DNA from 3 places in the Paenibacillus sp. IHBB 10380 genome. Region 2 is predicted to be linked to each of the others. Evidence: riboswitches for the same ligand, from Rfam matches in the RefSeq annotation. Region 2 holds a riboswitch; each other region holds the start of a gene.
The links. Region 2 has a riboswitch for thiamine pyrophosphate ahead of UB51_RS23945 (ABC transporter substrate-binding protein). Riboswitches for the same ligand answer to the same signal wherever they lie in the genome.
Positions count from the first base shown of each region.

Region 1: linked by a shared signal. The riboswitch ahead of thiC (phosphomethylpyrimidine synthase ThiC) and the one ahead of UB51_RS23945 (ABC transporter substrate-binding protein) in region 2 are both predicted to bind thiamine pyrophosphate.
Region 3: linked by a shared signal. The riboswitch ahead of thiM (hydroxyethylthiazole kinase) and the one ahead of UB51_RS23945 (ABC transporter substrate-binding protein) in region 2 are both predicted to bind thiamine pyrophosphate.

Region 1 is NZ_CP010976.1:5,417,038-5,427,753, forward strand. Features, by position in the region: gene UB51_RS24550 (methyl-accepting chemotaxis protein) at 1-89, shown strand, start outside; gene UB51_RS24555 (class 1 isoprenoid biosynthesis enzyme) at 622-1,521, shown strand; gene UB51_RS24560 (sensor histidine kinase) at 2,068-3,522, shown strand; gene UB51_RS24565 (response regulator transcription factor) at 3,526-4,122, shown strand; gene UB51_RS24570 (helix-turn-helix domain-containing protein) at 4,195-4,425, opposite strand; gene UB51_RS24575 (hypothetical protein) at 4,626-4,811, shown strand; gene UB51_RS24580 (TetR/AcrR family transcriptional regulator) at 5,204-5,779, shown strand; gene UB51_RS24585 (DUF418 domain-containing protein) at 5,781-6,860, shown strand; gene thiC (phosphomethylpyrimidine synthase ThiC) at 6,945-8,714, opposite strand; TPP riboswitch at 8,818-8,926, opposite strand; gene UB51_RS24595 (DUF418 domain-containing protein) at 9,046-10,257, opposite strand; gene UB51_RS24600 (response regulator transcription factor) at 10,399-10,716, shown strand, end outside.
Region 2 is NZ_CP010976.1:5,289,236-5,299,951, forward strand. Features, by position in the region: gene UB51_RS23935 (ABC transporter permease) at 1-223, opposite strand, end outside; gene UB51_RS23940 (MTH1187 family thiamine-binding protein) at 220-513, opposite strand; gene UB51_RS23945 (ABC transporter substrate-binding protein) at 551-1,588, opposite strand; TPP riboswitch at 1,688-1,798, opposite strand; gene UB51_RS23950 (MFS transporter) at 1,867-3,063, opposite strand; gene UB51_RS23955 (pyridoxamine 5'-phosphate oxidase family protein) at 3,248-3,667, shown strand; gene UB51_RS23960 (bifunctional 2',3'-cyclic-nucleotide 2'-phosphodiesterase/3'-nucleotidase) at 3,842-6,133, shown strand; gene UB51_RS23965 (EAL domain-containing protein) at 6,296-7,330, shown strand; gene UB51_RS23970 (glycoside hydrolase family 65 protein) at 7,483-9,786, opposite strand; gene pgmB (beta-phosphoglucomutase) at 9,876-10,550, opposite strand; gene UB51_RS23980 (LacI family DNA-binding transcriptional regulator) at 10,694-10,716, opposite strand, start outside.
Region 3 is NZ_CP010976.1:266,103-276,818, forward strand. Features, by position in the region: gene UB51_RS01095 (metallophosphoesterase) at 1-494, shown strand, start outside; gene UB51_RS01100 (GNAT family N-acetyltransferase) at 746-1,621, shown strand; gene UB51_RS01105 (phosphotransferase enzyme family protein) at 1,701-2,702, shown strand; gene UB51_RS01110 (hypothetical protein) at 2,865-3,647, opposite strand; gene thiE (thiamine phosphate synthase) at 3,791-4,480, opposite strand; gene thiD (bifunctional hydroxymethylpyrimidine kinase/phosphomethylpyrimidine kinase) at 4,470-5,291, opposite strand; gene thiM (hydroxyethylthiazole kinase) at 5,339-6,139, opposite strand; TPP riboswitch at 6,293-6,396, opposite strand; gene UB51_RS01130 (methionine ABC transporter ATP-binding protein) at 6,569-7,261, shown strand; gene UB51_RS01135 (methionine ABC transporter permease) at 7,254-7,916, shown strand; gene UB51_RS01140 (MetQ/NlpA family ABC transporter substrate-binding protein) at 7,936-8,772, shown strand; gene UB51_RS01145 (WYL domain-containing protein) at 8,846-9,712, opposite strand; gene UB51_RS01150 (helix-turn-helix transcriptional regulator) at 9,699-10,716, opposite strand, start outside.

The DNA.
Region 1 (10,716 bases), 130 kb from region 2:
TGGTTCAGCAGCTTGCTGATATGGTGGGGACGATTGATCAGCTTAGCATTGAATTGAAAGAAGCCGTATCAAAATTCAAAATGAAATAAAAAATTCCAGATAGTCAAGGACCTACATGACATTAACGATTCAGCTTGTTAATGTCATGTGGGTCTTTTGCCTGTTCGTGTTATTAATGTTTTTGGAAACAGGGTTAGGATTCTTGAGCAAGTTAAAATAAGGAGATGTGGGAGGCGTTCTAATGGAATTCGTGATGATATGTTCAACTGTAGGTATTTTGGGTTTGATCAGTATCCTACATGTTTATTGGGCTTATGGGGGTCGCTGTTGTTTTCTTTCTTCGGGCGATAGGTGACTTTAGATATATAGGATTTTCAAGAAAATAAAGAACACTGTATTCGCTAGGAACGATACGTGGTTCTATAGTCCACTTTGTTTGTATTTCGGGTTAACATGTCTGATTATTTTGCTGTAGCATTGATGATAAACATGGCGGACATATATACGGAACTTCATTATATTTTATAAAACCCATTAAATGAATTGGTTTACAATATTTTCTTTTAAATATATAATTTGTTCAGGCTCCTTCTCGAATAATATGTATAAGGGGAGAACAAAATGAATATTGCGGCAATGAGAGAGAGTATTGATGATGAAATACGAGGAAGGGACCTTTTTGAGAAATACAACACGGTCTCGTCAATTGATATTTTAGAAGTTATACACTTAAAAGAGAGATTAGAGCAATTCAGTTGGGGAATATTTTATTTATACATACACTCCTTTAAGAATGATCATATAGGAAAGCAAGATATAGCTATTGCGGCAAACGTTGAAATGCTTTGCCTATCCTCAAAAATACTGGATGACTTTCTTGATGAAGATACTTCGATCAGTGAAATAATCAGTAAGCAAAATGTAGTTCTTTTGTTTACCAATTTATTGATTGAATCGTTGAAGCAACTTTGTAATCATCCCTCCTATGAGCATGGTCTTGTGTACTTGCAAGAAGCGATTTATGGAGAGTGGCTGGATGTTAATAAAACGGTGCTTGATGGTATTACTGAACAGGAGTACTTGGACAATATCATTCAGAAAACAGTCTCTATCTTTAAATTTGTAGCCATTTTTGCAAATCCGGAAAAACGGCCTCTTTGGGATGGTTTCTCAACTTATGCGGGTACAGCTATGCAACTGTCAAATGATATGAATGCTGTCTTTAATGATGACAAAAGCGATTTATTAAAATTAAAACCAACGCTTCCTTTGCTTAAATCACTCAATGTGCTGAATGAGGATAAAAAAGCGGAGATGGAAAGGATGTTCTCATCCATTCTGAAGGGCAACACATCTCTAGATCCGATTAGAGAAGCGATAATAGCTAGTGGTTCTTTAGATTATTGTCTGTTATTACGTGAATTGTATAAGGAGAAATGTATTGGATTGCTCAATGAACATTTTCCTGAGAAAGAGCTTTTAGTACAAGAGTTACTGGAATATTTGGAATTGGTAAATTAGATGAACAATAAGCTGATTGGCTTTATTCCTATCAATGCTATATTAATGATCATTACCATTGTCTATTTCAATAATCAGAATAGTAGTGGCTTGGCTAATGACGTTATTTTTAGTTGTTTTCTAATATGTATAGGCACCGTTGTATACTTGAATTCTTCCAAAATATCCGCCTCCAAATGGTTCATAATACTGATTTATATTACGGCATGGATATTGCTTTTGCTGAATGGGCCTTCCCGTATCTTCTTCGGGTTAAGCCGTATTCTCATGAGCTTGGCACCCATCGTACTATTTATTTTTTTTGTACACTTTACCAACATTCCTCGCAAACGTCTCTATAAAAAATGTTGTGTTTCACTGTGGATATCCGGCTTTCTTACTTTGATTGCTTTGCTTAGCTTTAATGAGTACCTAAGTTATTGTTTATTTATCCATCTCCTTTTTGCGATATTTTATTGCATTTACCTTTCATTCAAGTACAAGTCTAAACAGCGAAAAATACTAAGCCGGTATCAAACCATTTTAAACTTGGCGATGTTGGTGTCATTGCTACCCTTTATTATTACGCATACTTTTTTAAGAAAATTTCTTTCAGAAGAGGTTCAACTATATTCCATATATACATTTGTTGCTTTGCCTATTGTCGTTGGGTATATCCTAATTAACCGAAATGAATTGCAAATAGGTATCAATTATAGATTTTTAGCAAAGATTGCACTCATAACACTAGGTGAAGTTGCTATATTTATTATTTTTTGTATTTATGTAACGGATCTTTCCCTAATACAATCACTATTGATTTTGTTCGTAGTAAGTATCATATATTTTAGTTCTTTATTAATTCAAAGGCACTTTTCAACCCAACAATTATACATAGTGAATCAAACGAAGGAAAAGTTAGAGAAAGAACGACTCGAAATTTTGCAGAGAATTACTTACGATAGTTATCTGTCCACATTAAGCAATTTGATCAATCAATTCATTCAGAAAACGATTTCTTTAAATGGTACCTTAATTATCTGGAAAGAAAATCATCAGAGTTTTATCTTGGAGCAAAGTGGTGTATTTGAACATTTATCATTAAAAAAATATAACCAAAATCAGTTGAAAAGCACATTGCACACGATAACCTTTGGGCAAAAACAATATTTTTCATTTCCTTTAAAATATAAGAATATAGTTAATGGTTGGTTGATTATCGGCCAAAAATTAAATAAGGAAAAGTTCACGCCTGAAGATATCAATAAGATAACGATCCTAGCCGATACGATTTGTGAAATACTAAAAACAACAGAAATCCTGCATGGAAATCAGCAACGTTACATTCAATTGCCCAGCATAAAATATGACGAATATCTTAATATCACTTTGGTGCAAAAAGTTGAAGAAATCAGGCGGAATTTCGCTTTATATTTGCACGATGACATATTGCAATCGATACTTGCCGTTAAGAATATGACGGAATCATTGGTAACACCCCAGAAAGATACTCAGCAACTTATTATAACGACTTTCCAAGATTTAAATAAATCCATCAGAGAAAAAATGTTCGATATTTATCCCTCGACGTTGTCTGATCTGGGGCTTTATCAAAGCATTAGTATTATGTGCGAGAAATTGAAGCGAGAAGCTGTTCATCAGCCGCATTTAAAAATACGATTAGAAGCTGAACCCTTATTAGAAGTGGACAACAAACTGCAATATACTATTTTTAGAACGGTTAAAGAACTGCTACAGAATGCTATTAAACATGCTCAGGCTAATGAGATCAGGATCTCTCTTAATATGTTGAACAATCGAATTCTTATAATAGATGTCATTGATGATGGCAAAGGATTTGATATTGCAGCTGATCTCGAGAAAAACAGGTATACAAATCATATCGGGCTGCTAACGATTAAACAAGAAATAAATGATTTACAAGGTGAGTTCACCATTAAGAATAATATGGAATCCGGAACACATATTCAAATTAGAATTCCAATGAAAGGAAATGAGTAAACGATGCATATTATGTTATTTGATGATCATGAACTTTTTGCCAAAAGCTTAGAAATCTCAATTAGTAACAGTGTTACCAAATTTGAAACGTATACCTCTCCCGCAAACATTTTGAACATTCTAGAAAAAAAGCTACCGGACATACTGTTGATGGATATTCATATGGGTGATTTTAATGGGTTGGATATTTCGCAAATGATATTGGAAAAGTACCCTAGTCTGAAAATAATTTTTCTGTCCGGTTACGACTTGGTAGAGTATCATAATAAAGCTATTAAAATGGGGGCAAAAGGGTTCATTAGTAAAAATATATCGATTAATAGTTTGATTGGAAAAATAAAATTGGTTGCAGATGGTGCCATTATCTTTCCTAAATATGATTCTGAAATTGAACCACTCACAGATCGGGAGAAAGAAATTTTACAATTAACCTCAGAAGGATTAAGACAGCAGGAGGTTGCGGATAAACTATTTATAAGTCGCCGAACGGTCAATAATCATATTCAAACCATTAACGAAAAATTCAGTGTCAATTCTAGTATTGCCGCAACGGTACGTGGAATTGAGCTAGGGATTGTAAAATTAAAACATAAAAAATAAAGACTGCTTATCCTATCTAATCAGCTCTTGTTTTCCTGAAAAAACGACGAACTGCGCCTGCTACTGAGCGGCTTACAGTTTCGTCGTAACATCGTCACTATCTTCTTTAACAAATACTAATATGTCAGAGGGTAAACATTGCAAGTTGTTACATAATTGGTCCAATAATTCAAATCGTATAGACTTGTGCTTACCATTTTTTAGATTAGATAGATTTGATGGTGTAATACCTATTTTCTCAGAAAGTTCTATCAGTTTCATTCTTCTTTTTACCATGACTAAATCAAGATCAATTTTGATCAATAGTACGACCTCCCACTATATTTTCTTCCATATGATATTAGATTGTATACAAGAAACTTTTTATGTTAATGAGTATATTGTGCATTAGGTTGTATTTCTTCACTGTATCAATAAATTGTTATCATATTGCACAATTTACTCATTCTTATTTCCTTTTCTTGTAATATACTTCAATCAATAAACAGAAATGGAGGATGAAAATGATGAGGACGGATATGCTTTGGAATTTGGTACAGGAAGTGAGGGGTGGACAATTGCTTTTGGCGGATGTTCAAGCTAATGTCGCTCCTAATGTTTTTGAGAAGTTAACACTTATTTTAGGTAATTCACAGAAACAAAATGTTTCTAATTTTGTTAAAGCGTCCAAAGGAGAATGGCCAACCTAATCAGCTATATGTACAAGTAACCAGAACGGAAAATGCATTTTTCTAACTAACCCATGTCTTACAATGCGATGTACATCATGCGCTTATAGGAGTATTAATACATAAATCTTGGCTAGAGTCGTTCCAATTAGATGCCAGCGACTAGGTACTGAACATTTAAGTGAATGAATGATTAAGTATCTCAAATTTTTAATTATCCACGCTGCTGCTAAATGGGCTATTCCTTATTGTTTATAGGATTTCTATAACTTATTTCATGTCAATAACCCAGTTAATTCTAACTGGGTTATTTTCCATTTTCAGCAACCTATTGCAATAAATAATGTTATCTAGTATTGTTTACTTACCGACCGTTAAGTAAGTATTTGGGAAGGATGTTAAGAGAAATGAATATGAATGCAACGTATGCTGTCATTTTGGAAACAGGGTACCACTTATTTGCTGAGCATGGTTTTGAAAAAACAAGTATGGCGATGATTGCCAAAGAGGTAGGGATATCAAAGCCTGCGCTGTACTATCATTTTTCGTCTAAAAAAGATATTATCGATGTGATTTTTGACGAGATTTGCCAAAGTATTGGGTTTGCTAACTTTTTTAGTGTCCAGGACTACACGAAGGATAATTTTGAAGAGAAGCTTATTTCAGATGGCCTAAGTATTATTAACAGACAATATGAAGACGACTATTACTCACGCATCATGAATCAATTCCAAGCGCTGGGTTACCGGAATCCAAACTATTCACACAAATTAATCGAAAGCTTGGAAGGATTTACTACGGGTTTTGTTGAGCTGTTGCGACACGGGGCTTCGATTGGGGCTGTCGATGACAAAGATACGCTTATTAAGGCACAAATGCTGACCATGATCATTGATAGCATAGATAATTTTATTAGCTACAAGTTGGAGTATCGCTACGATGACATCTGGACTAAAGCGGTCAAAACCATTGTAAAGGAGATGTCGTGAAATGAGTCAGTCTACACAGCGAATAACTGCTTTTGATTTTGCGCGAGCCTTGGCATTTTTCGGAATGCTTATCGTGAACTATAAGCTTGCAATGCAGGCAGAAAACGATGGTGCAGCATGGTTGAGAGCCATAGCAGGTCTATTTGAGGGAAGAGCAGCAGCATTGTTTGTCGTGCTGGCAGGCATTGGAGTGTCATTAATGACCACGAAAGCAAGAAATTCAATGGACAAGGACGTTATTCGTCAAAGTCGGAACAACTTGTACCGTAGAGCTATTTTCCTTTTCATAATAGGTATTTATCTTCTGGTCATGGGCTGGACCGCCGATATTTTGCATTATTACGCGGTGTTTATGCTTGTAGCTTCGGTCTTGATTACAGCATCTGATAAAATAATACTCAGCCTGTTTGCGGTTATCCTGTTAGCATCCCAGTCATTTTTGATCTTGTTCGATTATAGTAAAGGTTGGAACACGAACTTTCACGAATATGCAGGCTTTTGGACGGTGGAAGGATTTATTCGCAATCTCTTTCTCAATGGTTTCCACCCCATCTTCCCCTGGGTGTGCTTTTTCATAATCGGCCTGTGGTTAGGTAGAAAACGCTGGTTGTATAAGGGGAATCGATCAAGGTTACTGCTTTATTCGTTGTCAGGGACTGTTGTTTTTGAGGCAATTTCCTATGGCCTAATTAAAGGGACTTCTTCTATACTCGATATAGAGTCAGCGAACTATTTGTTTACGACGAAACCGATGCCACCTACGATATTGTATGTATTATCTGCAACTTGTTTAGCGGTGGCCATCATTACTATCAGTTTTTATTTGGTTGAAAAATTAGGGCATTTTCGTCTGACGCAGGCGTTAATAAACACTGGACAGCTTTCATTATCTCATTATGTCGGGCATATATTCATTGGATTGGGTTTTCTTGAGATCGTTGGATATTTGGACAATGGAAGCCTTTCTTTTGCAATCGCATACGGATGTATCTATTTTATTATCGCCATGATCTTTTCATATGTGTGGAGAAAATGGATGAAAAGAGGTCCGGTTGAACTGATCATGCGGAGATGGTGCTGAGTGTTTGATTTGAACTCAATTCATGTCAATACCCCAGTTAGAGTTAACTGGGGTATTGATCATTTATGGTTTACTAAGTCTTATCTATTGATAAATGCCGCTGCCGGATTTTTTGAATTCTTGTGCTTTAGCTAGCATTCCTGCCTCTATGGTTTCCTGTTCTTCTTGCTTGTGGGCTCTAGTAGAATCGCGGATATCGTGAGAAATTCTCATGCTACAGAATTTCGGTCCGCACATGGAACAGAAGTGAGCCGTCTTGGCTCCTTCTGCAGGCAATGTCTCATCATGATACTCGAGCGCTCTCTCAGGGTCCAGCGATAGATGAAATTGATCGCGCCAGCGAAATTCGAAACGGGCTTTAGAAAGGGCGTTATCGCGATCCTGTGCACCTTTATGTCCTTTTGCCAAATCGGCGGCATGAGCAGCGATTTTATAAGTGATGACACCTTCACGTACATCTTCCTTGTTCGGTAGACCAAGATGCTCCTTTGGAGTGACATAACATAGCATAGCTGTACCGAACCAACCGATCATCGCCGCTCCAATGGCAGAGGTAATATGGTCATAACCCGGTGCAATATCTGTAGTAAGAGGACCTAAGGTATAGAAGGGGGCCTCATTGCAGATTTCAAGCTGCTTATCCATGTTCTCTTTAATCAAATGCATGGGGACATGCCCCGGTCCTTCGACCATAACTTGAACATCGTGACTCCAAGCCATTGCCGTCAATTCACCTAGCGTCTCTAGTTCAGCGAATTGCGCTTCATCATTAGCATCAGCAATGGAACCAGGGCGCAAGCCATCTCCAAGGGAGAAGGAGACGTCGTAGGATTTCATGATCTCACATATGTCCTCAAAATGTGTATAAAGAAAGTTCTCTTGATGATGGGCAAGACACCATGCAGCCATAATGGAGCCACCTCTAGAAACAATGCCAGTCATTCGCTCAGCAGTTAACGGAATATAGCGAAGTAAGACTCCGGCATGAATGGTGAAATAATCAACCCCTTGTTCTGCTTGCTCGATGAGTGTGTCCCGGTAAACTTCCCATGTTAAATCCTCCGCTTTGCCATTTACTTTCTCCAGAGCTTGATAGATCGGTACCGTACCAATAGGAACAGGAGAATTACGAATAATCCACTCGCGCGTGGTGTGAATATTTTTACCAGTGGACAGATCCATAATATTGTCTGCACCCCAGCGTGTCGCCCATCGCATCTTCTCCACTTCTTCCTCTATGGATGAGGATACAGCGGAGTTTCCAATATTGGCATTGATCTTTACTAAGAAGTTTCGTCCAATAATCATAGGTTCACTCTCTGGGTGATTGATGTTCGATGGGATGATGGCGCGGCCACGAGCCACCTCATCTCGTACAAACTCCGGTGTCACATTCTCGCGAATGGCGATGTATTCCATTTCGGAGGTGATGATACCCTTACGCGCATAATGCATTTGAGTGACATTGTTGTCTTTTTTTGCCCGTAGAGGTTTCCTTTGGAGTGCTGGAAATACTTCAGCTAATGCTTTACCGTTGGTATTGCCGTTATCCTCGGGTTGTATGGTTCTTCCTTCATAGGTTTCTGTATCTCCTCGTTCTTCAATCCAGCGTAAACGATTGGGTTGTAACCCTTGACGGATATCGGTATGAATTTCTGTGTCCGTGTAAGCTCCGCTAGTGTCATAGACATGGATAGGTGCATTCTCTTCTTCTCCGTGAATGCCCGATGTTGGACTGAGTGTGATCTCGCGCATCGGTACTTGAATGTCTGTACGTGAACCCTGTACATATACTTTTTTACTTGCTGGGAAAGCCGATAGGTTAATTTGATCTTTTTTCATTTCGCTTGACATCTCATTTCCTCCTATATAAAGGTGATTTGATCAAGCGGAGCAAATTCTATTCCTATAGAAAAAGACTGCATCTGAGTAAGAGGCAGTCTTAGAGTAGACAAATAGAAATAGAACTCCAATTCCTCCGCTGGCATTATCCAGATCAGGTTTGACGGTCGATAGTTACAACTATCCTCTCAGCCTGGTCCCACCAAGCTCCCGTAATATATAATTGCTAAACAAAGTATAACCAATTAGTAAAGAATATCCAAGTTTAATTTAAACCGTCAACATGACTTATTCTACAATATGGATAAGGCCAAGGCACCCAATGATTATTCGTACTTCATTATCACACGGAGGTATTTAAACTCGGATCATTAACAACCTTATGCGAAGCACGTGGCTTGCCGCTGAGTGAGAGATAAGTCCACATCCTAAGAAGTCTCTCGATTGGACCGTTCTTAAATCGTCGTAGTAGCAGGCTCGTTAGTACAGCCTGTACAGTATATATGAGCAGGGCCAATAGAAAGCCGTTCACAATGCCGATTTGTCCGAACCAACCCAGCCCATAACCATAAAATAAGGTCGTACAAATGACAGTTTGCATCAAATAGTTCGTCATCGACATGCGACCGACCGATTCAAACGCCGATACGAGCACTGATCGCTTCGATAAGTGCGATAGCACCAGTGCTAGTGCAAAAATATATCCAAGTGCGAGAAGCTGCCCTCCCGCCGTAAGGAATACGCCGCTCCAAGGGGATTGTGGTTGGAGTTCAGCTATGCTCTTAAACGCTAGACCAAGCGGCAGAAGGATCGCCGTCGCCCACACGTATCTACGTCTTTCTCGCCGCGGATTGTGAAACCACTGTTTGCTTGCAGCGGCAATCCCGAACAAGAACATCGGAAGCAGCAGGAACGGTGTGAAGAACATCACGATAATTATAGCGCCTGGCGGCAAATCAAGCGGATCCTCGTTAAAGCGAAACTTAGTAATCTCTTGATAGGTCCCCTCACCATAGACTTCAATAGATGTTGCGACATACTGCTGCATCCGCGCTTCTTCTTTAACTGTCTTCTTCTCGATACCATAGCTTAGGCCCGCCATCAATATGCTCAGTATGATTCCCCATATCATTAGCGTCTTCGGCTTCCTCTTAACGAATAGTAGCAAAGTAAAGCCCGTTACCCCGTAGGCTAGTAAAATGTCGCCCTCCCATAGTAATAGGCTGTGCATCAAGCCTAACGCAATGAGCATGAAGAAGCGCCGAGCTAACACCCATCCAGGCTTTAAGTTACGCTTCACCAAGCTTCCCCGAAGCTTATATAAGCTATAGCCAAACAGGAACATAAAGATCGGCATAAAACTTCCGACAACTGTAATTTTCAGTATATGATGAAATATCGTGTCCAAGCTTGTAGGGTTAAATTGTTGTAGTTCCCCTTGTCCGTACATCCCATACTGGAAAATGAGCATATTTGCAATAAGTATACCGAGTAAGCAGAAGCCGCGAATCGCATCTATAACGCGAATGCGGTTTCCTGTGTCTATTTGATTCATCTTTACTATCACCTCTCTTACAATCATAATCAATCAAGCTGAACAGCTAAGGAACAGAACCATAACATGAACTTAACTTTTTATAACTCTGTTCAACAGATGTTAAGGTTTATATGCTAGCATTACATCAGGTGATGAAGAATGAATATGAATAAAATAGTTATCGTTGATGATGAACCCTCTATTGTAAAAATGCTGCAACTTGTGCTCCAAAAGGAAGGATTTCACCAATTATATACAGCTGGAACCTGCCAAGAAGCACTCGATACGATTGCTCGTAACGGAGCTGATATCGTTCTGCTCGATGTTATGCTACCGGACGGTAGTGGTTTTGAATTATGTTCGCAAATACGCCAATTAGGCAACCCACATATTTTATTTTTGACTGCCAAGGTGTCTGATCTGGACGTTCTGACTGGATTCGCGATGGGTGGCGATGATTACATTACGAAGCCGTTT
Region 2 (10,716 bases):
CCACGGTTGTTCCAATAGCAAATCCACCTAAGGTGAGTTTTACTGTAGCTAGAGCGTGTTCCCATAATCTTGCGGATTCAGCGGAAGCCTCATGTGCAATATCTGATGGAGCTGGGAGAATCCAATCTTCGATGTTAAAGAGTGAAGTACTGAGCTGCCATGCCGTCAAAAAGATAAGGACCGCCACTAAGGGCGGCCACACTTTGTTCCATATCAAGCTCATGGACGATATTTCTCCGTTAATTTACCCATGCTTATACCTTTTGGATTGTGGGCTATTTTAATTTGAGAGATGACACTAGGGCTACCTGCGGCTATAAGCGCTTCATGCATATTCTTAACAATACTCAGCAACTCATCCAGCTCGCCTTCCATAGTGGTCTCTAGAGGATGAACCTCATGCTTAATACCGGATTGTTGTATGACTTCAATGGCGCGATCTACATAAGGAATAGAATCTTCATTATTGGGTGTCTTAGGGATTACTTGAATGCTTAGTAAAGTATTAGCCATGGTGATATCATCCTTTCAAAGTGAGGGTGTAGTCTTATTATTTTGCCTGAGGTAGAAAGTCATTCGTATAAGCACTTTCTATCTCTAATGGTTTATCCAGAAGCTTATGTTTGTACATCCAAGCGGAATATCCTTGCCATATTTCGGCTTTCTGTTCTCCCCAATTCTCAGCATCGTCTTTATAGAGTGGACTGAGCCATTTCTGACTAGCGAGTACTAGCTCTTTGTCCAGATCGGGTACAGAACTACTAAGAATTGCAGCAGCAGCTTCAGGTTTATCAATCGCATACTGATACCCTTTGGACGTTGCACGCATGAAAGCTTTTACGAGTTCGGGGTCATCTGTAATCTGTTTCTCATTCGTCACAATGACGGGTGTGTAATAATCAAGCTCCTTAGCGTAGTCTTTCACATACAACATATCAAGCGGCTCTCCACGAAGCTCCGCTTCAACTCCTGTCCATGCATAGAAGATCCATGCGAAATCAATATCACGCTTCACAGCTGTAAAGTAATCAGCCTCGCCCATATTCACTATTTTAACCTTCTTAACATCGCCTTTATCATTCTCCATGATAGAGTTCATTACAGCCTCTTCTACTGGAGAACCCCATCCCCCGTAAGTCTTGCCTTCGAATGCCTTCGGAGTCTTAATATTGCGATCCACAGGTGCAGCAAATCCAGAAGTGTTATGTTGTATTACTGCCGCAATGGACACAAGGGGTACACCTTGGATGCGTGCCTGGGTGACTGCTTCTTGATAGCTAATGCCAAAAGGGATGGCTCCCGATGCCACCATCGTATCCGATCCTCCAGCACCAGGCTGAATGATCTCAACGTTTAATCCTTCTGCTTCATAATAGCCTTGATCCTTAGCTACATAGAGTCCAGTATGATTCGTATTAGGAGTCCAATCCAGAACAACTTTAACATCCTTTAATGTCTTAGGTGTGGATGGAGTCTCACCTGCTGGTGTCGCTGCTTGTTGATTCGTTTCGTTGTTGCGGGTTGCTCCGCATCCTGCTACGACTAGTATGAGCATACATACGAGAAGTAACGTTCCTAACTTTCTCATTTCTTTCTCTCCCCTTTTGTGAAATACACTGTGTTATTGTGCAACAAAAAAAAGCGCCCCGTAATCGGGACGCATATGGGCGCAAGATAGATATATGGATGAACCATATCGGCTAGTTCCTACGCTGGCATTATCCAGATCAGGTATAAGGGTCAGTGTCTTGTGGGACACACTCTCAGCCGGCCAATTCCAGCACCCCTGTACTTATGAAATTAGATCATTTCAATGAGTATTATAGTCTACAAAGGAAGAGGTGTCCAGTAACTCTGACATGCTGACTAATGATATCCCTGAACTGTCTGATCATATCTATGTTGAGCTCTAAATGCAGCTATACTGAGCAGGAACAGACCTACGGTGAACACAGCAAGCATACCAGCCGTTTGGTTAACCACTAGATGATCCATACACCAGCCAATGATTAAGGGAAGGACAGCACCACCTACACCTCCAGCGGCAATTAGAATGCTTGTGGTTGACTCCTCTGTACCGGGCATAAGCTTGTTAGCAAATACTAACGTTATGGAGAAAAGACCCGACATGAATAGACCCAGTAGTGTGATAACGGTAAAAGCAGACCAGATCTGATTCGTGAATGGGAAAAGAGTAAGTAGGATGAGGGCGGATAGACTACTTATAAGTACATAGGAACGGTAGCGTATTTTCTCTGCTATATATCCTGCAAATAGGCGACCGATTGACATTGCAATCCAAAAGAAGGTGACACTAAGTGCAGCCCCTGCTTTGTCCATACTCATCTTCTCTACAAGCATAGATGGCATGAAGTTGGCTAAGCTCATTTCTACGCCAACATATAGAAAGAAGAAGACAACAAATATCGCTAGCGTTCGTTTTTGGCCCTTGTGATACACCGCTACTTTGGGTTGCTTCGGCTGTTGAGGGCTTACGTTTCGTGCATTCAATATGGAGTCTAACGCTCCAAAAGAACCCTTAGCCCAGAATATAAATGTAATGAGGGCAAAGAGGGAGACGACAAGGAATGACCAGCGCCACCAGCCAAAGTAGATCATACCGCTAGCTAGGAGTGGCATAAGCATAGCACCTACGCCGAAGAATACTTCGAGCCTGCTCATGGCTACAGCGGTCTGATGGGTAACCCCTGTGATAATGATGGTTCCGATGACAGCCTCGATCATTCCGAACCCAAATCCTGCGACAATTCCTGTGACATACATCCATTCCCAAGGCGGAAGGAGGGTGTATACGGATTCGGCAATAAAAAGTGCAACTAGGGCAAGAAGGAGACTACCCTTTTTGCCGAGACGGCGGTTTAACCATGGGGAGAGCATCACGCCACCTAAGAAACCGGCAAACTGAGCAAAGATCAGCTGTCCGCCTTCACTGTATTCACGATCATAATGCTCCAGAATGACTGGGAGCACAGAACCAAGTACGACATGTGCCAAACCAATTAAGAAATAAGACAAACAACCAATCCAAATTAAGCGTTTCATAGATGAATTTAAGCTCCTTTTCAAGACAATAGACCTATCCATCATACCCTAATATGAAGCTGTTCGTCATAGTAAAGTCACAACGTATGATAAAGAGGAGATGGGTTGAAAATAGTAGAGATGGGTACATTACTCATACGTGTGTTTTATCACTCAAATAAGAAAAGGAAGAGGTTATGACATCATGTTAGATAAAACTAGAATAGAACAGGAAATTGTCAAAGCATTGGATCACAATAAAATTTGCTCGTTTGCTACGATAGAGGGGAATAAACCGAAACAAAGGTATATGGTATTGTTTAATGAAGGGTTAAGCTTACACTTGGCTACGAACCGCCAAACACATAAAGTTGAAGAGTTAGAGGAAAATCCCCATGTGTCCTTGTTAGTGGGTTATGAAATAGGTGGAAGTAAGGATGTTATAGAGATCGAAGGGATCTGTTCTATATGTACGGATGAAAGTCTACGAGAAAAGGTATGGAGTCCTGAACTTGAGAAATGGTTTACAGGACCCAATGATCCCAATTATGTCATTTTAGATATTAAACCGACTCGTATGGCGTATACAGGTCAAGATAATGATAAGCGTGAATGGATCGTATAAACCCCCTGTGAATTGAGATTTTATAGATGGTTCAAGAGTGCTAATGTAATGCCTGAGGCAGGGTCTCAGGCATTGTTTGTTATGCGAGATAAATATATCTCTTTATTTTTAAGATGACTCGATATAAACTTAGGGGGGACTAAGTAATACATACTATTATTAAGGGGAGATACTATGTTTAACTCGCACCACAAAACGCTGAAGGTTGTAGCATCAACTGCTGTTGCTTTCAATTTGTTAGCGCTTTCACTTTCTCCAATCCATGCAGCGGGAGATAGTGCAATTGCTAAGCTACGGATTATGGAAACAACGGATTTGCACGTCAACGTCGTGAACTATGACTATTATGCTGATAAGGATACGGATCAGTATGGATTTGCCAAGACAGCTAGCTTAATTAAGGCTGCAAGAAAGGAAGCTAAGAACAGTCTTCTTTTTGATAATGGAGATTTGATTCAAGGTAATCCTCTTGGAGACTACGTAGCAAAAGTAGACCCACTGAAGAAGGGTGAAATCCATCCTGTTTACAAGGCTATGAATCTATTGGATTATGATGCTGGTAACCTCGGTAATCATGAATTTAACTTCGGTCTGGATTTCTTGAAGCAATCCTTAGAAGGTTCTAACTTCCCATACGTTAATGCGAATCTTTACATTGCAGATGGAGATAAAGATGAGAGCAATGATAAGAACTATTTTACTCCCTATCAAATTCTAGATAAGAAGATCACGGACGAGGCAGGGAAAGAGCATACCCTTAAAGTGGGTGTGATTGGGTTCGTTCCTCCACAAGTATCTCAATGGGACAAGGCTAATCTAGAAGGTAAGATTGTGGCTAAAGATATTGTAGAAACAGCTAAGAAATTTATTCCTCAAATGAAGAAGGAAGGCGCAGACATCATTGTTGCTATTCCCCATTCTGGATTTGAAGAAATTCCACAGACGCCTTTAATGGAGAACTCCGTATTGTATTTAAGCCAAGTGGAGGGCATCGATGCTATCTTATTTGGACATGCACATAAAACCTTCCCAAGCGCTGATTTCAAAAATGCTAAAGGTGTAGATATTGAGAAGGGTACCATTAATGGTGTTCCATCTGTAGAACCAGGTTACTGGGGAGATCATCTTGGAATCATTGATCTTGATTTGAAGCAGATTGGAGGAAAGTGGACTGTCGTTGATTCAGCAGTTGAAGCGCGTCCGATCTATGACATTGCCAATAAGAAGTCCTTGGTGGAGGCGGACCAAGCCGTCGTAGATGCTGTGAAAGATGAGCACAAACAAACGTTAGACTATATTCGGGGTCCAGTAGGTAAGACTAGTGCAGCAATTAACAGCTACTTTGCCCTAGTACAAGATGATCCATCCATTCAGATCGTGACCAATGCTCAGAAGTGGTATGTGAACAACAACTTACAAGGAACTGAGTATGAGAAATTGCCGGTATTATCTGCAGGTGCTCCATTCAAAGCAGGAGGCCGTGCAGGAGCTTCTTATTATACGAATATTCCGGCAGGTACAATCGCGATTAAGAATGTGGCAGATCTTTACGTATATCCAAACACCGTTCATGCGGTATGGGTAACAGGTGCAGAATTGAAGGAATGGCTAGAATGGTCTGCTGGACAATTCAATCAGATTGACCCAACTAGCAAGGAAGAACAGAATTTGGTTAACTCAGAGTTCCCTACTTACAACTACGATGTTATTGATGGAGTTAACTATCAGATCGATGTGACTCAGCCAGCTAAGTATGATGCTAAAGCTATCATTATTAATCCATCCTCTAGTCGTATCAAGAATTTGGAGTATCAAGGTAAAGCGATTGACCTAAAACAGAAATTTATTGTTGCAACGAATAACTATCGTGCTTCAAGCTCGAAGCTAGCCAATCCAGATGGCAAACGAATCGTGATGGCAGCACCAGATGAGAATCGCCAAGTCATTATTGATTATATTCGTGAAGAAGGTACAATCAATCCTACAGCAGATGGTAACTGGTCACTAGCTCCTATCAATGATACTGTGAATGTTACATTTGTATCTTCTCCAGATGCACAAGCTTTAGCGAAGAATAACAAAGCAATGTCATATATAAGCACAGGGGAAGATGGTTTTGCGAAATATAGCTTGAAAATGGTAGGTCAATCAGGCGAAGTTACAACTCCGGTGGCTCCAATTGAACCGTCGAAACCAGAGCCAACGAAACCAACACCAACCAAACCAACACCAACCAAACCAACACCAACCAAACCAACACCAACCAAACCAACACCAACCAAACCTGTAACACCTCCTGTTCAGGAGCCGGAAGCTTCAAAGGTTGTATATGTGATTAAAAAGGGTGATAATCTCTACCGTATCGGTCAAAAGTATGGCGTTGATTGGACGGTAATTGCTAAGTTCAATAAAATTGCGGATGTACATGCCTTGAAAGTCGGTCAAAAAATAACGATTCCTCAATAATACAACAAACTGACAGTGTTTTATTGCTGTCAGTTTATTTATATCTCGGATGAATTACCCCTGATGAATTATAAATGAGAACAAAAGTATTCCCACAAAAATAACCATCATGTTATAATAACTACAGCGATTTTCGGCAAAATATGCCAAGGAGGAGTTCTATTGATCTGCAGCGGCTGCGCTCCAATACAACCTATAGAAGACCAAGGTACGGTACGATTGAAACCCTTGAATTTACAGTTAACGGCTGCAATTCAAGAAAAGGGACTCAGCATGGAAGTTTTCACGGAATTTGTAGCCATTTCATATAACAGCAAAGAGGAGATGTTATATTTACTGCAATTAATACATAATTTACCAATAGAAGCTACAGATCAATTAACAATATCTATAACCGGAATTGAAAAAGATATCAAATTAAGTCCGTGGCTTACCTTATCACAGATTGAGGCTACCTTAGAGCATCACGTTGTTGTTGACATCATTCGTCAAGAAAGATTCACGAATCATATGCAGCCAATTGTAGATATAAATGAACAAATTGTCGGGTTTGAATTTCTGCTTCGCCCAGCCGTGGAAGGGGTATTTTTTCAGCCATCTAATCTTTTTGAGGTCGCTCGAGAGACGGGATTACACTCATTTCTGGATCGGGCGGCGCGGATCTCGGCGATTGAGACGAGTGCGAAGTGGCTTCCGACAGGGTACAAGAGATTTATTAACTTCTTGCCTTCTTCCATTTATAATCCAGAATATTGTTTGACGCATACCTTTGAAACGATTGACCGTCTGAACTTGGACCCTAAAGATTTCGTATTTGAAGTGGTGGAGACGGAGAAGATTGATGACCTACCTCATCTACTAGATATTTTTAATGTATATCGAAGTAATGGGATGACCGTTGCACTTGATGATGTAGGTTCTGGATATTCTACACTAGAGTTGATGACCACCCTTGAGCCTGACTATGTCAAGATTGATCGTAGTCTCATTGATCTTTGTGACAAAGAACCAGTGAAACAGTGTGAGATTAGAAGAATCATTGAAGCAGCAGCCCAGTTCAACGGATTGGTACTTGCAGAGGGTATTGAGCGGTATGAAGAATTTGAATTCTGCAGAGATGCAGGTATCAAGTTTGCTCAAGGGTATTTCTTCGGAAAGCCTGCAGGTCGTCCTCCACACGGTATTCATATTAACTGATAGATGATCCTATAGGGCCGTTTTTATTGCGTCTTTTCATCTAAAGTTATAGAAGATAACCAAACCAACTAAATTCGTATAACGTAACAACCCCCACGGCAGTCTGATGGCTGTGGGGGTTGTTACGTTATATGAACTGCTTTCTTATTGTGTTACAGGTCTACTTGAATGGTGGACAATCCAGTAACCGTATATTCACTACCATGTACATTAACTTGTACTTGGGTATCTGTTTCATTACTTACTGTAACATCATGTTCTGACACCGTTACTTTAAGGCGCGATGTGCGGAACATGACTTTGAAAGAGAAGGACTTCCAATAGCCAGGATTGAATGGGCTTAGGTGGAGTTGACCATCCTTTATACGGAGTCCTCCGAAGCCGTGAACTACAGACATCCAAGTTCCTGCCATGCTTGTCGTGTGGCAGCCATCCTCGGTATCATTATTGTAATTATCAAGATCAAGACGAGAGGTGCGCATATACATTTCGTAAGCTTTTTCCTTATATCCTAACTCACATGCCAAGATGGAGTGCACACATGGAGATAAGGATGATTCGTGAACGGTAAGTGGCTCGTAGAAATCGAAATTCCGTTTGACTGTATCTAGGTCGAAGCGATCTCTTAGGGTGAATATGCCTTGCAAGACATCCGCCTGCTTAATATAGCAGGAGCGAAGAATACGATCCCATGACCACTTTTGGTTGAGTGGTAGGTTGCTAGGATCAAGCTCACTGACAGGAGTAAGATCCTTATCTAGGAATCCATCTTGCTGAAGGAATACGTTCAGTTCAGTATCGTAAGGATAATACATTTTGGCTATAATATCCTGCCATTTAGACGTTTCTTCTTCTTTTAATTGCATTTTATCCATGAGTTCTTTATAGATGAGAGGTTCATTTTGTTGTAAATGAGTTAGTACCTCAAGTGTGTATTCCATCGTCCATGCTGCCATATGGTTTGTATACCAGTTGTTATTGACGTTATTCTCGTATTCATTTGGTCCTGTGACCCCAAGAATCATATATTGATCTTTGGCAGGTACATAGTTGACGCGTTCTTCCCAGAAACGTGAAATCTCTGTGAGTACTTCTAGACCATATTGTCCTAGATAAGCTGTGTCTCCAGTATAATTTACATAGTTATAAATAGCATAGGCGATTGCGCCATTACGATGGATTTCTTCAAAAGTGATTTCCCATTCATTGTGGCATTCTTCCCCATTCATCGTAACCATGGGATATAAAGCCCCTTTGCTGAACCCTAACTTTTTGGCATTTTCCTTTGCTTTTTCTAGATGCTTGTAACGATAGACTAGAAGGTTGCGCGCAATGGATGCATCTGCTGTACTGAGGTAGAACGGTAAGCAGTAGGCTTCTGTATCCCAGTAAGTACTACCACCATATTTCTCACCTGTAAATCCTTTAGGACCGATATTTAGTCGATCATCTTCACCATTGTAGGTCTGGTTAAGTTGATAAATATTGAAGCGGATTGCTTGTTGTGCAGCAATATCGCCCTCAATCACAATGTCGCTCTCGCGCCATTTACTATCCCAACTACTTATTTGTTCTTGGAGTAGCTCTTCAAATCCTAGTTGCATGGCTTCTTGCAGTAATGCTCGTGCTGTACTAATCAATTGACCCAGACCATGGTCACGTGAAGTCACATTAGCAACATATTTATAGAGTACAATTTGCTCCTGCTCTTGTACATCCATTACTAAATGGTGAGCCACATATTTCTCTTGTTGTACGGATTCGGGCGTAACCGTTAGGGGTTGCCCATTCTTACTTAGCGTGTAGGACATGACAGAAGTGACGTGAAAGTCTAGTTTCTTAGTCTTGATTGTGAGTACGGCATCATCAACACCAGCCTCTTTGAACACTTCCATCCAGAATTTCTCGTCATAATTAGAATCTTTATTCTTAATATCGCCATCAAGGTATGGGGTGAAGGAGATTTGCCCACTAAAGTTAAGAGGAGTCAGTGCATATCGAATGGCTCCAATTTCGCGGTGGCTAACACTGATGAAGCGAATCGCTTCCACTTTAACTTCTTTTCCATCAGGAAGCTCAGCAATGAAGCTACGAGAGAGAGTTCCTTCTCTCATATTTAATACGCGGATGAAATCCTTCACGTTACACGTAGCCAGATCAAGAGGCTGGCCTTCGATATTTACGTGAATTCCAATCCAGTTGGTGCAGTTAAGAACTTTCGCGAAATATTCCGGATACCCGTTCTTCCACCAACCAACACGAGTTTTGTCAGGATAATAGACTCCAGCCATATAGCTACCTTGCAGTGTGCTACCGCTATAATCTTCTTCGAAGTTAGCACGTTGACCCATGTATCCATTACCAATGCTAAAAACACTTTCTGAGATTTCATGGTTATGGGGATCAAATCCTTCTTCGATAATATTCCATGGGTCCAACTTCAAATATTGTTTCACATAAATCGTCTCCTTCAGAGGTTATGATATCGTATAGTGTCGCTTATTCTTACATTTCTATGAATGAAGATAGAATGGGTGCGGCTGATTTATTTTGTGGACATGATACGTTGTAATTTCTCAACAGACATTTCTTCAAGTGAAGATACGACATATTCTGCTTGGGTGAGGGTATTGGTTGATCCAATACCTATACTACGCATTCCTGCACGTAGCGCTGCCTCAATACCAGCTTCGGCATCTTCGAAGACAACGCAATGCTCTGGAGACACTTGAACTGCCTCTGCTCCGAGTATGAAGACTTCAGGATCTGGCTTAGCATATGAAGTTTTGGTTCCATCAATAATGGCATCGAAATAAGGAACCAAGTGGGCATTGTTTAATATGGTCATGGCATTTTTGCTGGCAGAGCCTAGGGCTACTTTAATCCCATATTGTTTCAACTCTTGGAGAAAGGTGAGTGCACCGGGTAAGATTTCGGACTCATCCATAGTTGAAATGTATTCTACATACCAGTTATTTTTCTTCTCTGCGAGCGCGATCTTGGTCGCATCATCGAGTTGAACATTACCGACCTCAAGCAAGATATCTAAGGAAGCCATACGGCTTACGCCTTTTAATCTTTCATTATCATTTTCAGTAAACTCAAAACCAAGTTCATCCGCGAGTCTTTTCCAAGCTAAAAAGTGATATTTTGCAGTGTCAACAAGCACGCCGTCAAGGTCGAATAAACAAGCTTGAATAGGGGTATTCGTAGTGTTCATTATTAGTTCCTCCTTATTTGTGCAAACGTTTGTACTACTTTTAAAAATATATGAAGCAAATGATTGCTTCACATGTTCTAATATTTAAGCAAAGACTATATGGAGTTCATAAAGTCGATGTGGAAAGGTAATTATGTCTAGATTTAATGGGTTGGATCAGCTGCCG
Region 3 (10,716 bases), 750 kb from region 2:
CCGTATATGGTAATCACGACAGGGGAGGGGGAGGAAGTCGGGTATACAAACGATATATGGAGGAAGCTGGGTTCATCGTACTAGTGAATGAGGTCCACTCCATTATATCGGCTACCGGTGAAAGGATGAACATAGCAGGGCTTGATGACTTCTTGTTGGGAAAACCTCAGATTCAAAGTACACTTCAATCACTGCGTCCTCAGGATTTCAATCTGCTCCTCGTCCATGAACCGGATGTGGTGGATCGATTCATGGATTATCCGGTTGACCTACAGCTCTCTGGGCATAGTCATGGCGGGCAAGTTCGTGTTCCCTTTCTAAAACCACTTATTACAACTTCGTTAGCCAATAAATATATGGAAGGGCTACACTCACTTCAAGGAAAGAGTAGGCCACTGATGCTTTATGTAAATCGAGGGATCGGAACCACCCGATTGCCTATACGTCTATTTGAAAAACCGGAGTTGACCGTTATTCGATTGTTGAAAGGATAGTAGAGTCAGGAATGCCCACTTTATGAGAAGTATTGCATAAGGTGGGCATTTTGAAATAGGAACGATCCGTAAAGATTAAGTATAATTTTATTTTACTTATGAGATTTAATCTATACGTGATACCCTTATGGGTAGTAATAATAAAAGGTGAAATTATTTTGATAGATAACGGTATCGGGAGGGGTATTTTATTGGGAAAATCAGTTCAGTTGTTGGATGGGATTGAAATTCGTCATTTTCAGCAGGATGACATGCCATTACTTGGTGAATTGTACAGCTCGGTAAACTCAAGGGAGAATGCTAGTTTTTGGTGGGTGGGCGACCCTGATAACTGGGTTAATGTGTTTTGTGCTTTTGAAAAAGGAAAAATGGTGGCTAAGGGGCAAGTGAGTATTATCAATATTGTTCCGTCTGGTCGTTCCGCTGAAAGCAAACATTCGATCTATCTTAATTTAAAGACCATCCCAGAAAGAGAATCTGATCTTAATTTATTAGAACAACTCTATCCATATCTTTTCTCGCGTGCCATGGAGTTAAAAGAGTCCTTGTCTAAGGAATACGCTACATTACTGTGTGTGGGTAACGATTCGTCGGAGATTGCCAATAGTCAATTTTTCATTCAGCGGAAGGGCTTCCGTCATAGGGAAAGTTTATTTACAATGAAACGCGATCTTACAGAGTCAATTCCAGAGTTGCAATTAAGTGAGAATCTTCAATTTACGCATTGGAAAATGGAGTCCTCTCATGAAGAAAGCGAATATTTAGAGTTGGAAGCAGAGATTTGGCCTGATACACCGCTAGGAATGGAAAGACTATCTCAATACAAACAAAATCCACTGTGGACAGCGATGGTTGTTCGCGAAGCAGATACGATTGTAGGCAGCTTAATGGCATGGCAGGAAGAAGATAAAGGGGTTATAGAAGGTGTTCTTGTACGTGACCCATGGAGAAATCGTGGCATTGCGAAATATATGCTGTCACAAGCGCTAAACTATTTAAAGGCTAATGAGCTAGATTCTGCTGAATTGATGGTATTAACTACGAATATGTCTGCGTTGTCACTGTACGGATCTGTTGAATTTAAAATGATCAAAGAGGAAATAAGATATTGTATAGAGCTTAATTAGATAAAAAGATGGATTACAAAGAAACGGTCATCTCTGAATGGTCAATTTCGATCAGACCAATCGAAAGGAAATAATTATAATGATGAAATTAAGTTTAATGCAGAAGGTCATGAATACAGTTGATGAACAATGGAGAAGTAAATTTGCTGAGGAGTTATTAAATGCTTGGGGTTATGATGAAGGTACAGTATTTTTCTATCGTTCAAGTGCAAATTCATTATTTATCTTCAAGCAAGATGGTAAGGATTATTTCCTAAGGTGTATTGATTCAACTGAAAAGGATGTACACGCTATAGAATCTGAAATCAATATTCTTGAATACCTCTGTGAAAAAGGGTTGAATGTAGTTAAACCTATAAAATCAAAAAATAATAAAATCATTGAAGTCATTGAAACGGATTTGGGAGTATACCATGCAGTGGTATTTGAAAAATTACCAGGTGAACATCTTGAAATGGATGAACTTACGGATGAGCAGTTTATGACATGGGGTGCTTCATTAGGAAAATTACATAATGCTACTAAACAATTAACGAAAGATCAGATAAACAAACGAAGTAGCTGGGAAGAGCATTTTACTTGGATCAAAGAACACTTGCCCACACATGAATTATCCGCAACCCAAGAGTTGGGGGAATTAGAAAAATGGGTGAAGGACTTACAGTTTTCTGAAGACGATATCGGTTTAATACATTATGATTTCGAACTAGATAATTTGCGGTGGAGTGATAGTTCATTTAGTATATTGGATTTCGATGATGCTGCGGTATATTGGTATGTTGCTGATATTGCCTATGCGTTAAGAGACTTATTTGATGAAGATGTGGATTTTAATAATAGTAAGTTCCAAGCATTCATAAAAGGGTATAAGCAAGAAAACACAATGAATGGATCGCTATTGGTTGAATTATCTGGATTTTTGAGAATCCATAATCTATTGTTATTTACTAAATTACTCAAAGTAGTTGATGTTCCAGAATCAGACAGCAATCCACATTGGTTGCAGGGTTTAAGACAGAAACTGATTAACATCTTAAATACATACAGAGATCGTTTTGATAGATTAGCCGAGGAAGGTTAGCAGCTCCCTGAATTCTATGATCGGACCACATGAACTGCATAGAATCAAATACAACATGATGTAAATTATCAAAAAATAGAGATCCTTGTTGCATATCTGCGATGAGGATCTCTATTTTTGGTGAGCACTCTATTGGTTTACCATTAAAGTCAACCTTCATCGTTACTTCGGTATCTTGGACTCTGCCATCATGATGACTTGCGAAATTTGCTTCTCCCAGTCGTATACCTTTTGTTGAGAGGTGTGAATGATTTGCATTTGATCATACATTAGCGTGATATCTTCAGCGGCGGTAACTGCATTTCCTTGTTTTACACTAGTTTTATAACGTTTCTCTGATGCCGAATAGATGTGTCTTGCTGCAGCAACCGTTTTATTCTCTTCTGTAATCTGTTTTTTAAATTTTTGAACAGGAGCGAGTACATCCTTAACCAACTTCACCTTGCTTGCACGCTGTCTTCTGGCGGCAGAGAGCGCTTCTTTTTTAGACTTTATATCGGTACGAGCAGCCAATACGGAAGTTAGTATCTTATTGCGCTTTAGATCGAGCAGGTCAGCTAGCTTCTTATCCTTATTCTGCTTAGCGGCAGTAGCCTGTTTGCTTAATGCCGTGAATTGCTCTAATAGAGGGGAATGCTTCCGTAGAGTCTGATCTACTTCTATTTGCATACTGTTTATCCATTTCAGGTCTATGACCTTGATCTTGGCATTTACCCATTTTAATGCATCATTATTCTTTGTACGTTGATCTTTAATATGCTGAGTTTCCGATAGTACGACTACTTTCAGTGCTGCAACATCATCGTGAACAAGATTGATGTGTTCCAATGCAGTATCCCAATGATCCGCTGCACTTACATGTGGTGCATTCACTTGTAACACAATCAATACACAGAGAATCACAATCATTCTACTCCAAGCACTTCTTCTACTTGCATCGTTCATTAATTACCTCAACCCCCATCTACAAGAATGATAGTGCATAAAAAAACACCTCTCAAGAAAGGCCATTACGCCTGTTCTTGCGAGGTGCTTCGCTCGCTAAGCTTGTATAATTTTCATTAATATACCCTATATTATGGAAGGTGTCAACTATATAGAGAACGTATGTTTTTGTTGGAGGGATTGTTTAACGAAGAAACGAAAACAGCGGCGGCTTCTTTAATAGAATTTGAACTTGCTATAGCTGATATAACGGATACGCCGTCTGCGCCAGCAGCAATGACCGAAGCAGCATTGTCTATCGAGATTCCACCAATGCCTACAAGTGGAATAGAAATCCCTTGTTGTCGTAATTCATGGAGTAATGTTGTACCCAGCACTTCTCTAGCATCGTCTTTGGAACGTGTTGGGAAGATCGGGCCGACTCCCAAATAATGTGCCCCATCTTTTATTGCTTGCTGTGCTTCCTCTAGGGTATGCGCAGAGACACCGATAATTTTGTGGGAACCAATTCTCTCACGGATGGAGCTTGCAGGTTCATCCTCTTGCCCAACATGGACACCATCTGCGTTAACGGCGATTGCGAGGTCGATATCATCATTGACGATGAAGGGGATATGATATTTTTGACATATTTGTTGAAGCTCTCTGGCGAGTGTCAACTTGGCTTTACCGACTAAGGATCCTACGCCTTTTTCACGAAACTGAAATAGAGTAATACCGCCTGCAATCGCCTCAGTTAATACCTCACGAGGATCTTTCCTACAATTGACACTACCCATAATGAAATAGACTTTCAGCAATGAACGAACAGATTCATTATGATTAGTAGACATACTCTGTACCTCTCTTTCTCCGCTGATAAGCAAAATGGTTCGTTGGACCATGCCCTGCACCGATTCCTAATGGGTCCTCTATAGCAGCTTGGATAAATTGTTTCGCTGTTTGAACAGCGTCCAGTACCGATTTCCCTTTAGCTAACTCTGCTGTAACCGCAGCTGAATAAGTACAACCTGTACCATGTGTATGTCTTGTTTCAATCCGTTGATTCTCCATATAGATGTAACTATGCCCATCATACACAAGGTCTACGACTTGATCGGTAGAAGCATCATGTCCGCCCTTCATGACGACATAATGAGAACCCATCTGAAGAATACGTTTGGCAGCCTCTTCTCGGTCACTTAAGCTGACGATGGACATCTCTGTAAGGATCTCTGCTTCTGGAATGTTGGGAGTAGTGACCAAGGCAAGTGGGAGAAGTACTTGGATGACAGATTTAATCGCTTCTTGTTGCAGTAGTGTAGATCCGCCCTTGGCCACCATCACTGGATCAACGACTAAGTTGCGCCAATGATACTGCTCAATCTTGGCTGCTACAATCCGAATAATCTCGCCACTGAATAGCATCCCTGTCTTTAATGCATCGGGTTCTAGATCTTCACCTATCGAGTCTAGTTGCATAGCAATCGTCTCGGCGGTCATGGGGAAAACACCTTGAACGCCTAACGTATTCTGTGCAGTGAGTGCAGTAATGGTTGACATGCCATATACACCTAATTCTTGAAAGGTTTTGATATCGGCTTGAATGCCTGCTCCACCACCGCTATCTGATCCTGCAATCGTCAATGCTTTATAGATATGCATCTCTTAATTCCTCCAATTGTCTTAGTGGTGAGTAGACGTACAACTTTTTAGACTTGGTGAATATGGGCTCTTTGTTGTAGAATTTTCGGTGATACGCTAGCCAATTGGTTCAATAATTCAATCTGAAAGCTTCCAGGTCCTTGATGCTCTGTCATTTCAGCAGCTATTTCAGCGGCTACGCCATAGAAAGCAAGTGCTTCGGTAACCGATTCCAACCAAGATTGTTCGCTAACTTCGCTTACAGCTAAGAATGCCCCGATAATAGAACTAAGCAAGCATCCAGCCCCTGTAACTTTAGTGAGAAGAGGATGACCATTACTTGTGATGTAAGTCGTGTGTCCATTCGTAATCACATCTTCTTTCCCCGTAATGACAACAATACATCCTAACTTTAGGGCAGCCTTTTGTGCTAGGAGTACCCTATTGCCTTCGCCAGCACCCGCATCTACCCCTTTAATGGACCATTCTTCACCCACGACATGCGCTACTTCTGCAACATTGCCCCTGAGCACAGCAAGCTTAATCTCCTGAGTGATTCTCTGAGCAATCGTTGTTCGGTAAGTTGTAGCGCCAGCTCCAACCGGATCAATAACGACTGGAACATGATTCTCATTTGCAGATTTCCCTGCGATAAGGATTGATTTCACAACACTTTCATCGAGCGTTCCAATATTAAGAACGACTGCATTCGCTAATTTAGCTACATCGGCTACTTCTTCATGAGCGTGAGCCATGAAAGGTGAGGCACCTAAAGCGAGAAGCCCATTGGCTGTGAAGTTGGTAACGACTATATTCGTAATATTGTGTATAAGCGGATTGCACTGACGAACTTTTGTTAGATATGTCATGTTTAACATCCTCCTGAATTTAAGTGGGTTATATAGGCTATGATAGCCAAATAGCAACACAATCCTTGTAAAACAATAAAGACCCAGCCATTTCCACAAGGAAATGAGTGGGCCAAAAAGTTCAGTCAAGCAATTCTATGCATTGCATGATGTGAAGATTTCGTTCCACTTCCCTCCGCTGGTATAATCCAGATCAGGTTCCAAGGGTCCGAAGCTTAAAAGCTCGTCTCAGTCGTTAGACTCCCCTAGTGAAAAAACAGGCTGTATTCAATTAGTTCTGTTAAGAATATAACACGAAATTCCCATATGTAAAGCGACATGTGGGAATAAATATCGATTCTGTATCACAATTATGCCTAAACCTGTGGTATGATTATTTTTGTCCTGACACCACATAAGTACCAGCAGTAGATAAAGGAGGAACTCTCCGTGATTTCGTTGCATCAGGTAAGTAAAACTTTCGTGAGTTCAACTAGCCACTTCCAAGCTGTCAATTCTGTGTCTCTTCAAGTAAAGGAAGGCGAGATTCATGGAATTATTGGAACAAGTGGTGCGGGTAAATCGACTCTGTTACGGATGATTAATTTATTGGAGAAGCCGGACACGGGTAGTGTTGTAGTAGGTAATGAGGATTTGACTAATATGACTGAGAAGGAGCTTCGTGAAGCTCGCAGGAATATCGGGATGATCTTTCAGGGATTTAATTTGGTGAGCAATAAGACGGTTAGCGGAAATGTCTCCATACCACTTGAATTAACTGGATTACCGAAGCGTGAACGTGTGGAACGTGTGAGTGAGTTCTTAGAATTTGTGGGCCTACAGCATAAGGCGAAGCAATATCCTTCACAATTAAGTGGAGGAGAGAAGCAGCGAGTGGCGATTGCCAGAGCACTTGCGAATCGTCCTAAAGTATTGTTATGTGATGAACCTACATCCTCTTTGGACCCAAGTACGACAGAGGGGATTTTGGATGTGCTGAAACAGCTCAACCAGAATTTCGGACTCACTATTGTTATCGTAACACATGAAATGGAGGTCGTCCGCAACATGTGTCACAACGTATCGGTTATGGAATTAGGACGTCTAGTCGAGACTAGAGTGGTGGATCAATCCCATGGTTGAATATATCATGCAGTATCAGTCTGAAATATGGAAGGCTATAGGAGAGACTTTTGCTATGGTGGGGATATCCATTGTTGCAGCTATTTTAATAGGACTTCCATTAGGTACTTTTCTATATTTGTTGCGAAAAGGTCAGCTGTACGAGAATGGGTTGCTCTATGGTATTTTGAATATCATAGTCAACGTTGTTAGGTCATTCCCATTTCTTTTACTCGTCGTTTTTTTAATTCCATTTACGCGAATTGTCGTTGGAACAGCGCTAGGTACGCTTGCGGCTTCGGTGCCGTTATCCATAATGGCGATTGCCTATTATTCGAGGTTAGTGGAGCAGTCACTTCTAGAGGTTCCAAGAGGTGTGATCGAATCAGCTTCATCAATGGGAGCATCAACCTTTCAGATTATCGTTAAATTTATGTATGTTGAGGCTCGCTCGGGACTCATGTTAGGTTTAACGACTTCTATTATCAGTTTCATCTCTTACTCAACGGTGATGGGGATAGTTGGTGGTGGTGGAATTGGCGATTTCGCTATTCGTTATGGGTACCAACGGTTTGAAACGAAGATTATGGTATTTACTATCATCATTATGATTATATTGGTGCAGGTCATTCAGTTTGCAGGTAGTTATATTGCGAGACGGCTCGATAAGAGATAATTTATGGGGGAATATAAAGATGAATAGAAAAATAATGATGATGTTAGTTGTTGTACTTATGCTAGTTGCAGCGGGTTGTGGAAATAATGAGAAGCAAGCGGAGGAAAGTAAGAATACTCCGACAACCAGTGAAGAGACTACATTGAAAGTAGCTAGCCTCATTCCGCCAATGACAGAGGTATTGGAGCTTGTTAAGCCTCTATTGAAGGAAGATGGTATTAACCTAGAGATCGTTGTTCTATCCGATAATGTACAGCCTAACAACGCTTTGGCTAATAAAGAAGTGGATGCTAACTTTTTTCAACACGTTCCTTATATGAACCAATATAACGAGGCTAATAAATCAGAATTGGTTGGGGTGCAACCTATTTACAATGCGGTGTATGGTGCTTATTCTAAAACGTATAAGAACATTGAAGATTTACCAGAAGGTGCAACGATTGCTATCGCTAACGATCCATCCAATATCGGACGTTCACTTGTTATGTTCGAGAAGAATGGACTTATTAAGTTAAAAGAAGGCGTGGGAATTAACGCGACACAAGCGGACATCACAGAGAATGTGAAAAAGTTCAAATTCAAGGAAGTCGATTTGTTGATGCTGGCACGTACACTAGATGATGTGGATCTAGTGGCTATGACTCCAGCTTATGCTAAGCCTCTTAATTTAACACCTAAGAAAGATGCGTTAATCACAGAAGGCGACGATTCTGATTTCGTAATTACTCTGGTAGCGCGTAAGGACAATGTAGACTCCGAACCTATTCAGAAGCTTGCGAAGCGTATGACAAGTCCGGAAGTGAAAAAGTTCTTCGAGGATAATTACGGGGAAATAGCAGTACCTGCTTTTAAATAACATAAATATGTAAGGGGTATAGCCACAAGGTGGCTATACCCCTTTTTTATAAATATTAGAACATAGAAAATCTCTAGTATTTCATGGGTAAACGATTACCGTCCATTGGGGATGACACATGCTGATCCTTGATGGGAGGTGAGGTGATGCGATACCTTTCAAGTGCCTTTCTCGAAGATTCTAGCATGCGTTTCTTCAAATAATCGCCTTCGATGATACGTACTCTTTTACCGAGGAAACGAATTTTGGATAGAACATACTCACGCTCATTCGCTATAAAGCTTAAGCAGATTGTATATATTTGTTCAGTTGCATCATAGATGACTTCCTTCTCGAAGCAGGAGAAGGCATACAAGATACGGGATAATTCTTGATTGTAGGTGTTGACGACCTCAAGTATGACTTGATCTTTAAGCTTATCCAAAATCTGTTGAATGTTCGTGAAGGCTTGGACAAGTACCTCAGGTGAAGTAGATTGTTCTGACACCGATACGATGTGGTCAAGTCTCGTGTTCATCAGCGAACGATGTCTAAGATGGTACCACAGTAGGTACCATTCTTTTTTGACCATGGAATATTCTAATTTATAGGGAACTCCGTTCTGCGCTGAAGTGGTGCTTCCGCCCTTCAAACGATAAGTGATGACGATACTACTCTTGTTCAGAATGAATCGGCGACAAGAACGTAGAAGGGGATGGTAGACATGCTTCTCTATACTGCGACCTTTTTCTATGAAATGTTCTTTGAAATCAAGGGTAGAGTCTTGTTCTAGAACGTTCTTCAATTTATGTAACGTACTCTCAGGAAAAGCTGCCGTTGCCGCTGGATGTTCAAGCATGGTCTTAAGCCATGCTCTCTCCTGTGAGGTGATCATGAAGGTACCGGAATCATCTAGACGAGAGATAATCTGATAGTTAAATATTTTCTCAAATAGATTCATAATACGATTGAAGCTCCTTCCATTCGGCGATCATTTCACTTCGTAGCAAAGGTGGCTCTAATATTTCACAGCTAGACCCGAAACTACGGAGCCAAGGTTTGATCTCGTTGGAGCCATTGACAACAATTTCATAGATGAAGGATTGTTCATCTTCTTCTACAATTTGTCCCCATTGCCCCTGCAACAACACACGTTCTTTAATAAAGTTTGGTTGTGATAATCCAGGATTAAAGAAGCGAACGCGAACCGTGATTGAGTGGCCTGTATCAATTAACCAACTGTATTGAATCTTCTCCTCTAATTTCTTGTACACAGCATCAAATAATTGTTCAGAGACCTGTATGTCTTCTCCAATCTGAGTCATGCCCTCTAAGCGATATTTCCTAATCCCCTGACGTGAGTCATGAGAGAGTAAGTACCACCTTCCATATTGATGGTCGTATACTACCTTCAGGGGGAGCGTTAACTCTTCACGTCCCTTTGTCTCGCGTTCGAAGATCGGGTTGGTATTTTTGGAAGCATAACTTTTCTCAGACTTAGGGGAGAAGTATAGAAACTTTATTTTACGATGGTTGTGGATCGCATCCAAAAGTATAAATAGATGAGCCTCATCCAAAATACGTGAATAGTAGTGGTACTTATATAAAAAAGGTTGTATAGCCTGCTTCTCGGTATGGAGTTGTGCCACGTTCTTCTTCAAGCTATCACGGAGTAAATAACCTTGTACGGAGGGAACCTGTGTATTAGCCATCACATCGACAAAATCGAATAGATCGATCAGTTCATCCTCAGACAGTGCCTGAATCAGATCATTCTGAATTCGATATCTATGGGGGCGTATGCCAGATTCTCTTACAATCACGCCAACCTCTTCTAAATATTTGAGGTCTTTACGTATTGTTTTCTCATCCGGTTGAGCAGAGTCGGCGGATAAGCTACCACAACATAGATCTAAAAGTTCCATAGCCGTTAATGCGTTGTGATTGTGTAAGGCAGCTAAGAGC